2 regions of the Rhizobium sp. Nf11,1 genome follow, and region 1 is predicted to be linked to the other one. Evidence: riboswitches for the same ligand, from Rfam matches in the RefSeq annotation. Region 1 holds a riboswitch; the other holds the start of a gene.
The links. A riboswitch is a leader RNA that binds a small molecule or an ion and turns the genes downstream of it on or off. The one in region 1 is predicted to bind cobalamin.
Positions count from the first base shown of each region.

Region 1 (7,257 bases):
CACCGCCGAAGCTGGACGCGATTTCCACAGAATCGCGATAGGCGACAAAGGCCCAGCCTCCGTGCCCGGAACCGGGGTCATAACAACCATCCACGAAGACGTGGAGACCGTGTTGGGCTGTCGGGGCCGTCGTTGTGGGGGAGCTTAGCTCCTTGCAAATGCCTGCCATTTTCGCCTTCGCTGCGCCCCTGCCCTGACCTGCGCGGTTTGCGACGGCCACCCGCAGCCGACATTGGAATTGCACGTTCCCTCGTGTCAACTATTGACGACGGTGGCACCGAAAGCGCCTACTGCCGATGGGAAACTGTGAGGGGCAGCGCCATGGACAATCCGTCCTGCAGGGCGGCCCCGCCCATGTTACGCCACTAAGCCATGCCCGGTATCGGTTTGCTTTCTGCGGACGTCCCATGAGCTTCTCATACCAGATGAGCGCCTCGTCGAAGTTCTACTTACCTAACGGAAGATTACCCACATCTTCTGGATAAAATCTCGAAAATGCGCTAGGAATTGATCCAAGCTTATTAAGAGAAACACGTTAAGAGACAAGGTACGGCGGATGGACGCCACCTTTGACCGATCGACACTTTCTCATTCCCGGACGACGCCGTGAAACGCCGAAATCTGTCTCTTGCTCTTGTGCTTGCGCTGGCATCACCGGCCGCAGCACAGACCAGCGCTATTTGCAACGACTTGCGCGGTCGCCTTGCCGACCTGCCACGATCGATCGGTAGCAATAATGGGCCGGAAGCGCGCCAATATGCAAATGCCATGGCCGAGCAGAACCTCGAGCTGCGCAAGGTCCGCAACGATCTGCGCAATAACGGATGCACTTCCGGCAGCATGGTCGTGATTGGCAGTGACAACGCCGATTTTTGCGCCGAACTCTCTGACGCCGAAGCCCGGATGATCGACAATATCCGTTATCTCCAGGAGCGCCGCGACGAGCTGCGCAACCAGGGTGACGGCACTGACGACTCGCGCCGAGAATTGACGGCGGCACTCGAACGCAACGGCTGCAACAGCGACAATTTCTATGCCCCGACCGAGCGTAGCGCAGACGACCCCGCCCCGAGTGTCGAGGAACAGGCGATGCGCACCGATACCTTCATTCCGCTCGGCGGCGGTGAAGAGACCGATCTGCGTTACGGCCTGCCGAGGGCCGAAATGTTTTCACCGATCAGCACCATCTGCGTGCGCAGCTGCGACGGTGGCTTCTTCCCGATCAGCTCAAATACCACTTCGGTGGATTTCGGCCGCGATGCCCAGACCTGCGCCAAGATGTGCCCCGGCATTGAAACCGAGCTCTTCTATCGCGACGTGACCAGCACCGACTCCTCGAACATGATCTCGGTCGCAACGGGCGCGCCCTATAGCGCCATGAAGAACGCTTTTGTCTACAAGAACCGCGCGCCTGGCGAGAAAAATTCCTGCGCCTGCAATCTCACCGCCTATTACGAGGAGATGCGCGGCAAGCAGGCCCTGAGCGAACCGCCGCAGCAGGGCTCGATCACGACGGTCCGCACTAAACCGCCGACGAAAGATACTGCGGCAGCATCAGCCCCGCCGCAGCCATCCGTTGCCGAACGTCCCTACGACCCCACGCAGAACAAGGTTCGTCAGGTCGGCCCGCAATTCCTTGCCGGCGACCAGGGCTCGATCGACCTTGCCAATCCGGCGACGCCGGGCCCGCAACCACAGCAGCAGTAATTGCTACGGGTCGTTGCGTCCCCATCCGTCGTGGAAAACGAGTTCCTCGAGCGGCAGCCGCTGCCGCCAACCTTTGACCGAAAGTTCCGGTTCGTCATAAAGACGGTCGACAAAGCCGGCGCAGAGCCAGGCGACCACCTCGATATGCTCCGGTATGCCGAGAATTGTTTTCAGGTCGCCTTCATGAAAGATGCTGACCCAGCCGATGCCGACCCCTTCGGCGCGGGCCGCGAGCCAGAGATTCTGAATGGCGCAAACGGTCGAATAGGAATCCATCCTCGGATTGTGCGTCCGTCCCAGCACCACGCTGCCGCCGCGGGTGGGATCGCAGGTTACGCATATGCCGAGCGGCGCCTCCACGATGCCTTCGAGCTTGAGGGATCGATAGGCCTGCCGCCGCTCGCCTTCGAACATCGAAGCTGCCTCTTCGTTGGCCACGGCAAAGGCGTTGCGCACGCGGGCGCGGACGGTTGCACTTTTAACGAGAATGAAATTCCATGGCTGCATGAAGCCGACCGACGGCGCATGATGGGCGGCGGTCAGGAGCCGCGCCACGACATCGTCGGGCAAGGGATCGGGCAGGAACTGGCTGCGCACGTCACGCCGCGTCATGATTGCGTGATAGACGGCTTCACGTTCGGCCATGGAAAAACCGGATGCCGCCGAAAGGGCATCCGCATAAGAGGGTCGCATCGTCAAATCCCCAACAACGCAACCGCCCGCCGTCCGCGCGGGTTGGGTCTATCTCGCCAGGCCGGTCTTCTGACTCGGCTTCATCCATCTGCCGCAGCCTTCCCGGCAAAGCCAGTGGCGTGATGAAGCGGCAGACGTCGGCCTTACAGCGTTGGGCACGTTCCGGCCTTGCACCGGATTCCCGATTCTCCCGCCTGGACGGCGGGCACCTGACGGCGCATCTATTTCAGGAAATCGGAACGGAGGCAAGCGTCGGCACGTCAGCCTTAAAGAGGCGAACCCGTGATTTCGCCTCGCAAATTTTGCGTGACAATGAGCGGCCGCGACGCTACATACGCGGAATGTCGACGACTTCAGCCTACGCCTCCTCGCGATTTTATTCGTACCGCTGCTTCCAGCGGATGCGGGTCTGTGCGTAACTGAATTCAACGCGACGACAACCCGAACAGCCGCTAGTCTACCTGGCGGCTTTTCTGTTCCGCACGGTATGACCAAACAGGAGCCATGCCGTGCCCGACACCATCGATGATCTGCGTATTCTCGAGATCACCCCGCTGACCAGACCCGCCGATGTCATCGCGGAAATCCCCCGAACCGCCGCCGTCAGCGAGACGGTGACCAGCAACCGCCACGCGATCCATAAGATTCTCGAGGGTGAAGACGACCGCCTGATCGTCGTCATCGGCCCCTGCTCCATCCACGATCCGGTTGCTGCACGCGAGTATGCCGCGCGGCTGGCCGAGCAGCGACAGCGCTTCTCCAGTGATCTGGAAATCGTCATGCGCGTCTATTTCGAAAAGCCGCGCACCACAGTCGGCTGGAAGGGCTTGATGAACGACCCGCATCTCGACGGCAGCTACCGTATCGAGGAAGGGCTGAGAATTGCCAGAAGGCTGCTGCTCGACATCAACGCGATGGGCCTTCCCGCCGGGGTCGAATTCCTCGAGACGATCACACCGCAATACATTGCCGACCTCGTCAGCTGGGGTGCGATCGGCGCGCGCACGACCGAGAGCCAAATCCATCGCCAGCTCGCCTCCGGCCTCTCCTGCCCGATCGGCTTCAAGAACGGCACCGACGGCGGCGCACGCGTCGCGCTCGACGCGATCCTGGCCGCTTCACAGCCGCATCACTTCCCGGCCGTCACCAAGGCCGGACAGGCGGCAATCGCCTCGACGAAGGGGAATGAGGACTGCCACATCATCCTGCGCGGCGGCAAGCGGCCGAATTATGAGGCGGCCGATGTCGGAGCCGTCACAGCGGAATGCCTGAAACTCGGGGTCGCCCCGCGCATCATCATCGACGCCAGCCATGCCAACAGCAGCAAGGATCCGATGAACCAGCCGGGGGTGGTCAAGGACGTCGCCGGACAGATCGCCACGGGCAAGCATCACATCAAGGGCATGATGATCGAAAGCAACCTCGTCGCCGGTCGCCAGGATCTCATCCCCGGCAAGCCGCTGGTCTACGGCCAGTCCATCACCGATGGCTGCATCGGCTGGGATATATCGGTGGAAGTACTTGAGGATCTCGCCAAGGCTGTCCGCGACCGCCGCAAGGCCGCCGTTGCCGCTTAGGCGGCCGCATTCAACGCGGCGGGCAGACCCGCCGCCCATTCAAAAATGGCTTGTGGAGTCGGCGGCATCGATGCAATCGTACGCCGTATGACTGAATATTTTAAGGACAAGAAACTTGATTGCCGCACCTGCTCGCTTGCTTTTAGCCTGTTGTATCGCGTCAACCATGGGATTCAGTGCCGAGCGCGCCAAGGCTGACACAGCTGATAGCCCAAGCGTTTTTAAATTAGGTAGCTCGCTAGATGAGGCCAGGCGCATCTCAAGCGAGCGGGGTTGGAACGTAAGGGTGCTTTCACCTGAGCTGCCCGGTCAATGGTATGTTGATGGCGCAGAAGTTAGTCTTGTCGTTTGCGATAACAACCAAATCGTCGCGGTGACGAAAACACGAGATGGAGGCGTTGATGAGTTCGCCTCGATCGTGTTCTATTCGTTCACATCCAAGTATGGTCGACCGGAGACAACCGTAGTGGCATTTCAGTCGGGACCGACCACAGTTTCAAGTATCGATTCAAAATTTCCCCCTTCCGGGGGTGAGTCTGTTTCGGTGCAACTACAAAGCATCGGAGGGCACTCAAGAGTTACTGTGCACCGCGCTTCTGAAACATTGTGTCCGGCGGAAACAGCCCCCGCTAATCAGTGACTGCATCCCGCCATCATGAACTGGCGGTGCGCCCTCTCAAGATTTCGCCGGAAAATACCGTACATAGGCGAATTCCTCGCCATCAGGAGACCAGCAGGGCACGTTGATCGTGCCCTGCCCGCCGAACAGCTCGAACAGCGTCTTCAGATTGCCGCCGTCCATGTCCATCAGCCGCAGCCGCACGTCGAGATCGCGCGGATGGTCGAAGACCGAAGGATCGTAGGACAGGATCAGCACCTTGTCGTTTTTGGGCGATGGATGGGGAAACCAGTTGCCCTGATTGTCCGACGTCACCTGCTCGAGGCCCGTACCGTCGGGGTGGATACGCCAGATCTGCATCAACCCGGTGCGACTGGAATTGAAGTAGATCCATTGTCCGTCGGCGGAATAGTCCGGTCCGTCATTGCGGCCCTCGCCATGGGTCAGCCGAGTCTCGGCGCCGCCATCAACGGAAATGGTATAGATGTCAAAGAGATCGTCGCGAATGCCGCAATAGGCCAGCTGCCGCCCGTCCGGCGACCAACCATGCCAATAGGACGGCTGGTTTTGCGTGACGAGCCGCGGCGTGCCGCCTGCGATCGGCAGGATATAGATCGCCGACTTGCCGAATTCGGTCTTGTCAGAGATAACGATCTTGGTGCCATCAGGTGAAATGCCGTGATCATTGTTGCAATTGACGGCAAAGCTCGTATCGACCTTGACCACCTCGCCGCCATCGAGCGGCAGCCGGAAGAGCAGCCCGTCACCGTTGAGCAGCAGGTAGGAACCATCAGGCGAGAAGTTCGGCGCCTCCACCAGCCTGTCCGTCTGCCAAACCTCGCGAGCCCTGCCCGTTCCGACATTGTAGATCTCGACCGAGCTGCGCATATTGCCTCCCTGATATCTCGATTGCGTCAGCGATCTCGATTTCGTCAGCGATCCCGGAATCTGTTGGTGATCGGGTAGCGTCGGTCGCGGCCGAAGTTCTTCTTCGTGATCTTAACGCCCGGCGCCGATTGCCGGCGCTTGTATTCGGCGAGATAGAGCAGGTGCTCGACTCGATGAACGGTCGCCACGTCATGGCCGCGCGCGACGATCTCCTCGACCGCCATTTCCTTCTCCACCAAGCACTCGAGAATATCGTCGAGGACGGGATAGGGCGGCAGCGAATCCTGGTCCTTCTGGTCCGGACGAAGCTCGGCCGATGGCGCCTTGTCGATGATATTCTGCGGGATCACCTCGCCCGACGGCCCGAGCGCAGTCGGCGGCACATTCTCGTTGCGCCAGCGCGCCAGCGCATAGACCTGCATCTTGTAAAGATCCTTGATGGGATTGAAGCCGCCATTCATGTCGCCATAGAGCGTGGCGTAACCAACCGACATTTCCGACTTGTTGCCCGTCGTCACCACCATCGCGCCGAATTTATTGGAAATCGCCATCAGGATGACGCCGCGCGCGCGGCTCTGCAAATTCTCCTCGGTGATTCCGCTCTCCGTTCCCTCGAAGAGGTTGGACAGCGCGCTGCTGAAGCCGGTTACTGGCTGCTCGATCGGTACGATGTCATAGCGGCAGCCGAGCGCCTTGGCACAGTCGGCTGCATCCTTCAGTGAATCTTCCGAGGTGTAACGATAGGGCAGCATCACCGTTCGCACCCGCTCCTCTCCGAGAGCATCGACCGCGATCGCTGTGCAGATCGCCGAATCGATGCCGCCGGAAAGGCCGAGAACGACGGTTTTGAAACCATTTTTGTTGACGTAGTCGCGGAAGCCGAGCAGGCAGGCACGATAATCGGCCTCCTCGCCCTCGGGAATACGCGCCATCGGTCCTTCGGCGCAGCGCCAGCCGGCTTCCCCACGTTTCCACGTCGTCACAGCAAGTGCCGTCTCGAACTGGCTCATCTGGAAGGCGAGCGATTTGTCGGCATTGAAGGCGAAGCTCGCCCCGTCGAACACGAGCTCGTCCTGCCCTCCGAGCTGGGCGGCATAGATCAGCGGCAGGCCGGTCTCGATCACCTGCTTCAGTACCACCTGGTGACGGATATCGACCTTGCCGCGATAATAGGGAGACCCGTTCGGGGACAGCAGGATCTCCGCCCCGCTTTCGGCCAGCGTCTCGCAAACGCCGAGATCACCCCAGATATCTTCGCAGATCGGAATGCCGAGCCTGATACCACGAAAATTCACCGGCCCCGGCATGGCCCCCTGCACGAAGACCCGCTTCTCGTCGAACTCGCCGTAATTCGGCAAGTCGACCTTGTCGCGCACAGCAATTACCTTGCCGCCGTCGAGTACGGCGACGGAATTATAGCGTCCGGTCTGGTCCTGCCGGGGAAAACCGATGATGACGCCCGGCCCGCCATCGGCGGTGTCGGCCGCAAGGCTTTCCACCGCCTTCCAGCAGGCACGGATGAAGGCCGGCTTCAGCACCAGATCTTCCGGCGGGTAGCCGGAGATGAAAAGCTCGGTCAACACGAGCAGATGCGCGCCCTCTCGGCCCGCATCAGCGCGTGCTTCACGTGCCTTGGCAAGATTGCCGGCGACATCGCCGACCGTCGGATTGAGCTGGCCGATAGCGATGCGGAAGATATCGGAGAGAGCGTTTTCCTGTGTCATGTCATTTGTTTAGCCTGCGGCTCCCGTTACCGCAACACGTTCGCGGCCA
Region 1 is NZ_JBOBHU010000010.1:36,998-44,254, forward strand. It holds gene ACQ7C1_RS16260 (ribonuclease H family protein) at 1-169, opposite strand, end outside; gene ACQ7C1_RS16265 (DUF2865 domain-containing protein) at 607-1,707, shown strand; gene bluB (5,6-dimethylbenzimidazole synthase) at 1,711-2,400, opposite strand; cobalamin riboswitch at 2,443-2,628, opposite strand; gene ACQ7C1_RS16275 (3-deoxy-7-phosphoheptulonate synthase) at 2,910-3,977, shown strand; gene ACQ7C1_RS16280 (TolB family protein) at 4,654-5,484, opposite strand; gene ACQ7C1_RS16285 (NAD+ synthase) at 5,529-7,208, opposite strand.

Region 2 (7,257 bases), on a different contig from region 1:
TGACGGTGAAATCCAGCCGCCGGCGCGAGCCGATATTGCCGTACATGACATCACCGACATGCACACCGACGCCGTAGCGCAGCGGTTCCCGTCCCGTGCGCAGGTGCTCCTCGTTCAGCTCGGCCATCGACGCCTGCCCTTCGCGGATCGCCTGCAGCAGATCGAGGCAGGCCGTCTCCTTGGCTAGCGGGAAGATCGCCAGCAGCCCGTCTCCCATGAACTTCAGGATTTCCCCGCCATGTCGTTCGATCGGATCCGACATGGCGTCGAAATAATCGTTCAGCAGGTGGATGACGTCATCACGCGGCCAGAGATCGGAGATCGCCGTGAAATCGCGCAGATCGCAGATCATGATGGCCGCGCCGACGGTCGCGCCGCTGCCGCGGGTCGTGACACCTGACAGGATATGCTCGCTCGCGTGCGGTCCCACATAGGTCTGCAGCAGCGTGCGTGCCATGATGTTCTTCAGCCTGATCTCGCTGACCAGGGTCAGCGCCGGCAGGAGATCGCGCAGGAAATCGGTATGCTCGCCCGTAAAACCACCCGGCCGAGATGTGGAAAATGTCACGACGTGACGTTTTCCGAAAGTATGCTCGATCGGCCAGGCGATGTATTCCGTGAGGCCGTCGTCGCGCAATTCCTGAAAGAGACTATCTTCGTCGTCTTCGGCTGCACCTTCCAACTGTTTGCGAAACTCCTCCGCACCCTGATGGATCGCGTTAACCGGGCTCTTCAAGAATTCCGGCGTGGTTTCGACACCATAGGCGAATGTGTCGATTTTCGCTTCCGCCATGCCCTCTTTCCAAAGAATGCGGGCGCCGATCCATTGCGGATGGTTAGTCCTGAAATGCAGCGTCGCGCGCGCCACCGGCACCCCCGCTGCCAAAAGCTTCTCGCACATTGCCACCAGGATGTTGTCGATGAAGCGCTCGCCGCGCGTCTCGTTCACCAGCCAGTCGAGGATCCGCCTCCGGCGGATCGGCCAGGCGCCGTCATCCGTTTCAACGGCAGCCCCGGCCTTGTTCAAAAAAGAGGACATAGAAACCCCACTACGCCGCATCACCGACGAACACCGAATTCATTTTCCGTGAATGTGGTCGATGGCGAAGCAAATGATAAGGGGAGACTGCAATTAAGTCTCAGAAATCCCAGTCCTCGTCTTCGGTGGCCACGGCCTTGCCGATGACATAGGAGGACCCCGAGCCGGAGAAGAAGTCGTGGTTCTCGTCGGCATTCGGCGACAGCGCCGACAGGATCGCCGGATTGACCTTGCAGGCTTCGGCCGGAAACAGTGCTTCGTAGCCGAGGTTCATCAGCGCCTTGTTGGCATTGTAGTGGAGGAACTTCTTGACGTCCTCGCTCAGCCCGACTCCGTCATAGAGCGCTTCGGTATATCTCGCCTCGTTATCGTAGAGGTCGAGCAGCAGGTCGAAGGCGAAATCTTTGATCTCCTGACGGCGCTCTTCGGAAAGCCGTTCCAGCCCGCGCTGATATTTGTAACCGATATAATAGCCGTGCACCGCCTCGTCCCGGATGATGAGCCGGATCATATCGGCCGTGTTGGTGAGTTTGGCGCGGCTCGACCAGTACATCGGCAGATAGAAGCCGGAATAGAACAGAAAACTTTCCAGGAAGACGCTGGCGACCTTCTTCTTCAAAGGGTCGCCGGAGGCATATTGCTCCATGACCAGCGCTGATTTGCGCTGAAGAAATTCATTCTCCTCGGACCAGCGATAGGCATCATCGACATCAGGCGTCGAGCACAGCGTAGAGAAGATCGAGGAATAGGAACGGGCATGCACCGCTTCCATAAAGGAGATGTTGGAAAGCACTGCCTCCTCATGCGGCGTCGCCGCATCCTCCATCAACCTGATGGAGCCGACTCCGTTCTGTATCGTGTCGAGCAGCGTCAATCCGGTGAAGACCCGAATGGTCAGCTGCTGCTCGGCCGCCGTCAGCGTCGCCCAGGAAGGGATGTCGTTCGACAGCGGCACCTTTTCCGGCAGCCAGAAATTGCCGGTGAGGCGATTCCAGACCTCGAGATCCTTGTCGTCCTCGATGCGATTCCAGTTGATGGCGCGCACGCGCGAGGCTGGCTTGAGTTGTATGTTCATAAGGTGGTCCTCTTGAGGAATGTATCCGGATTTGCCCCTCATCCGCCTGCCGGCACCTTCTCCCCGCTTGCGGGGCGAAGGGGGTATGCCGCACCCTTATCCGTCTTTATTGCCGGCTCGTGTGGCGAGTCCCCTCTCCCCGTCAGAACGGGGAGAGGGTTAGGGTGAGGGGCAGTGCTCACAAGCGAAATCAAATCACAACGTACACGACACACACCCCTGCACTTCCGTACCCGAAAGTGCCATCTGGCGAAGGCGGATGTAGTAGATCGTCTTGATGCCCTTCTTCCAGGCGTAAATCTGCGCCCTATTGATGTCGCGCGTCGTCGCCGTATCACGGAAGAACAGGGTCAGCGACAGGCCTTGGTCGACATGCTGGGTTGCTGCCGCATAGGTGTCGATGATCTTCTCCGGCCCGATCTCGTAGGCGTCCTGATAGTAGTCGAGATTGTCATTGGTCATGAACGGCGCCGGATAATAGACGCGGCCGATCTTTCCTTCCTTGCGGATCTCGATCTTCGAGACGATCGGATGGATCGAGGAAGTCGAGTGGTTGATATAGGAGATCGAGCCCGTCGGCGGCACCGCCTGCAGGTTCTGGTTATAGAGGCCTGAGGCCATCACCGCCTTTTTCAGCGCCACCCAGTCTTGCTGTGTCGGAATATGGATGCCCGATTTGTCGAACAACGCCTGCACCTTTTCGGTGGCCGGCTTCCATTCCTGCTCGGTATATTTGTCGAAATAGTCACCTGAAGCGTATTTCGAATTCTCGAACCCCTTGAAGCTCACACCACGCTCGACCGCCAGACGATTGGAGGCACGCAGCGTGTGATAGGTCACCGCATAGAAATAGATGTTGGTGAAATCGACGCCTTCCTCAGAGCCATAGAAGATGCGTTCGCGGGCGAGGTATCCGTGCAGGTTCATCTGCCCGAGGCCGATCGCATGGCTCTCGTCATTGCCTTTCTCGATCGAAGGAACCGAGGAGATATTGCTCATATCGGACACCGCTGTCAGCGCCCGGATCGAGGTCTCGATCGTCTTGCCGAAGTCGGTCGAATCCATCGCCGCAGCAATGTTCAGCGAGCCGAGATTGCAGGAAATATCCCTGCCGAGATGCTTGTAGGAAAGGTCGTCATGATAGTCGCTCGCCTCGCTCACCTGCAGTATCTCCGAGCAGAGGTTGCTCATGGAGATGCGCCCGGCAATCGGGTTCGAGCGGTTCACCGTGTCCTCGAACATGATGTAAGGGTAGCCGCTTTCGAACTGGATTTCGGCGATGACCTGGAAGAATTCGCGCGCCTTGATCTTCTTCTTCGAGATGCGGGCGTCCGCCACCATTTCCCGGTACTTCTCCGTCACCGAAATCTCGGTGAAAGGCACGCCGTAGACCCGTTCCACGTCGTAGGGCGAGAACAGGTACATGTCCTCATTGTTCTTGGCGAGTTCGAAGGTGATGTCGGGCACGACAACGCCGAGCGACAGCGTCTTGATGCGGATTTTCTCATCGGCGTTTTCACGCTTGGTGTCGAGAAAGCGCATGATATCGGGATGATGGGCGTTCAGATAAACCGCACCCGCCCCCTGCCGCGCACCGAGCTGATTGGCATAGGAGAAGCTGTCTTCCAGGAGCTTCATGACGGGGATGATGCCGGAGGACTGGTTTTCGATCTGCTTGATCGGCGCGCCCGCCTCGCGGATATTGGTCAGCGACAGGGCCACGCCGCCGCCGCGTTTCGACAACTGCAGCGCCGAATTGATCGACCGGCCGATCGATTCCATGTTGTCCTCGACGCGCAGCAGGAAACAGGAAACGAGTTCGCCGCGCTGCTTCTTGCCGGCATTGAGGAAGGTGGGCGTTGCCGGCTGGAAGCGGCCGGAAATGATCTCGTCGACTATGTCGCGAGCAAGGGCCTCATCGCCGCGCGCCAAAGCCAGCGCCACCATGCAGATGCGGTCTTCGTAGCGCTCGAGATAGCGCTTTCCGTCGAAGGTCTTCAGCGTATAGCTGGTGTAATATTTGAAAGCCCCGAGGAAGGTAGGAAACCGGAATTTCTTGGCATAGGCCTGATCGAACAGGTCGCGGACGAAATTGAAGGAATACTGGTCGAGAACCTCCTGCTCGTAATAGCCCTCCGTGACGAGGTAATCGAGCTTTTCCCGAAGATTGTGAAAGAACACGGTGTTCTGGTTCACATGCTGCAGGAAATATTGCTTGGCCGCCACGCGATCCTTGTCGAGCTGGATCTTTCCCTCGTCGTCGTAGAGGTTGAGCATCGCGTTCAGTGCATGATAGTCGAGTGTTTCGGCCGCTTTCAGCGGTTTTGCGCCCGCGTCCCGCGTCAGATTTGTTCCCGTGTCCAAAATCGTCCCATCCCGTCTTTGACATTGGAGATATCCTCGGCAGTTCCCAGGAGCTCGAACCTGTAGAGGTACGGCACCCGGCACTTCTTCGAGATGACATCGCCGGCGAGCCCATAGGTCTCGCCGAAATTGCTGTTGCCCGCAGCAATCACGCCGCGGATGTTGGAGCGGTTTTCCGCCTCGTTGAGGAAGCGGATCACCCGCTTGGGCACGGCCCCTTTACCGCCGTTTCCGCAATAGGTAGGCGAGATCAGCACATAGGGTTCGCGAATGTGGATGGCCTCAGCGCCGAGGGGAATGCGCGCCGCGCGCAATCCCAGCTTCTCGACGAAACGATGGGTGTTCCCGGATCGGCTGGAATAATAGACGATCAGCCCCACTCCTTTTCTCCGGTCAGGAGAGCGCGCTGATCATGTCGGGGCGGAAGCCCGCCCAATGCTGCTCGCCGGCAACGACGACCGGAACCTGCATGTAGCCCATGCCACGCACGCGATCGAGCGCTTCGGCATCCTCGGAAATATCGACGATCTCATAATCCACGCCCAGGCGATCGAGGGCGCGGTAAGTGGCCGTGCATTGGACACAGGCCGGCTTGCTGTAAACGGTAACGCTCATCATGTTCCTCGTGAAGTCAATGAATTCAGGACGCAGGACTGGGATCGGGCGCCATGCGGCGTCCGGGGAAATGCTTGATAGTGATCTGGCAAGGTTGGCGCTTTAAACGCCTGACTTGGTCCCTCGCAGGATGTGCGCGGGCGCCGGCCTTGATGCTCTCGACATGACTTCAAACCCCGAAGTGCTCATGCGGTCGTTCGGGGCAGCGCAACAGCGCGGATCATTCCGCTGCATGCACGCGACCTTCCGGACACCCCGCCCGTGGACGTTTCATTCAAGGCAGGTCTCCTGGCTCACGGGTCGAAGCACCTGCCCAGCCTTCCCGAGGCATCATGCCCCAGTGACCCGAAATCGGACAGTTGCTCTCCGCTCACAGTTGCGGGGGCAGCTCCGGCCTTGCCCCACCCTCATGGCGAGACGCACCATATTCCCGTCTTAGCCCGCGATCCTCACGAATCGAAGGAACCTTGAACACTAGATATAGTACGCGAATCGAAATTCACGTCAACGGATGGTTTGTGCGTTGCGTTACGGCAGGTTTGAAATCACTGCGTTCCTGTGAAAAACATGGATAATGAAGGCTTAAACAAAACGAACTGTGGAGAAGGCCTGAACGACGAGAGCCGGCCTGTAGCCGGCTCTGCGGTTTTCGATTCCGGATCGGCCCTAATCGGCGCTCCGAAGAGGAAAGGATTTATTCCTCTACGCGGAGCAGCCTGAGCGCGTTGATCGTAACCAGCACGGTGGCTCCGGTATCGGCGAGAATCGCCGGCCAGAGCCCGGTGATCCCGATGATCGTGCTCACCAGGAAGACAGCCTTCAGCCCGAGTGCAATGGTGATATTCTCGAGGATATTGCGCATCGTCCGCTGCGAAAGCGCGATCATTCGCGCCACGTCGCCAACGCGCCCGTGCAGCACGGCGGCATCGGCCGTCTCCAGCGCCACATCGGTGCCGCCGCCCATGGCGATACCGATGTCGGCGGCGGCGAGCGCCGGCGCGTCGTTGATACCGTCGCCGACCTTGGCGACGGTGAAACCCTCGAGCTTCAGTTCACCGACGACCCGCTGCTTGTCCTCGGGCATCATCTCTCCGCGCCAGTCGATGCCGAGCATGCCGGCAACGGCCGCTGCCGTCCGCTTGTTGTCCCCAGTCAGCATCATCGCCTTGACGCCGGCCGATTTGAGCGCCGAGAGCCCGGCCACCGCGTCCTCACGCGGCTCGTCACGCATGGCGATCAGACCGGCCGCAGCGCCGTTGACAAGCAGCACCGACACGCTCTTGCCCTCGTCGTTCAGGTCAGTGATGCGTGCACTCTGTTCGGCGCTGAGCGCGCCGCGCTCGCGGGCAGCGGACGGCGACAGCAGATCCAGCGTCTCGCCCCCGACTTTGCCACGGACGCCCTTGCCCGGCAGCGCCTCGAGTTCAAAAGCCGGCGGCACCGGAACACCATCGGCCTTGGCGCGGTTGAGGATGGCGAGTGCCAACGGATGGCTTGACCCCCGCTCCAGCACGGCCGCACGCGACAAGAGCTGCGCGTCGCTCAATCCGAAGGAGACGATGTCGGTCACCTTGGGCTTGCCTTCGGTCAGCGTGCCTGTCTTGTCGAAGGCGACCATCGTCACCTTGCCGAGCGTTTCCAGGACCGCGCCGCCCTTCATCAAGAGCCCGCGCCGCGCACCTGCCGACAGCGAAGCGGCGATCGCCGCTGGCGTCGAGATCACCAGTGCGCAAGGGCAACCGATCAAAAGGATGGCAAGACTCTTGTAGATCCATTCGTGCCACAAACCGCCGAAGAAAAGCGGCGGAACGACCGCGACGAGTGCGGCGACCACGACAACACCGGGCGTATAATAGCGCGAGAACCGATCGATGAAGCGTTCCGTCGGCGCCTTGGATTCCTGCGCCTCCTCCACCAGCTTGACGACACGGGCGATGGTATTGTCGGCTGCGGCCGCCGTGACACGAACCCGGAGCACCGCATCGCCATTCACCGTACCGGCATAAACGACGGCGTCGACGCCCTTGCGCACCGGCGTACTCTCGCCCGTCACCGACGCCTCGTCGATCACGCTCTCGCCTGAAACGATGATGCCGTCGGCCGAGATGCGGTCGCCGGGACGAACCATGATGATCGCCCCCACGGCAAGGCTTTCCGCCGGCAC
Region 2 is NZ_JBOBHU010000038.1:9,927-17,183, reverse strand. It holds gene ACQ7C1_RS30585 (adenylate/guanylate cyclase domain-containing protein) at 1-1,039, opposite strand, end outside; gene nrdF (class 1b ribonucleoside-diphosphate reductase subunit beta) at 1,140-2,114, opposite strand; gene nrdE (class 1b ribonucleoside-diphosphate reductase subunit alpha) at 2,310-4,478, opposite strand; gene nrdI (class Ib ribonucleoside-diphosphate reductase assembly flavoprotein NrdI) at 4,457-4,858, opposite strand; gene nrdH (glutaredoxin-like protein NrdH) at 4,872-5,093, opposite strand; cobalamin riboswitch at 5,355-5,578, opposite strand; gene ACQ7C1_RS30560 (heavy metal translocating P-type ATPase) at 5,788-7,257, opposite strand, start outside.
Region 2: another riboswitch for cobalamin. It lies ahead of nrdH (glutaredoxin-like protein NrdH); the one in region 1 lies ahead of bluB (5,6-dimethylbenzimidazole synthase).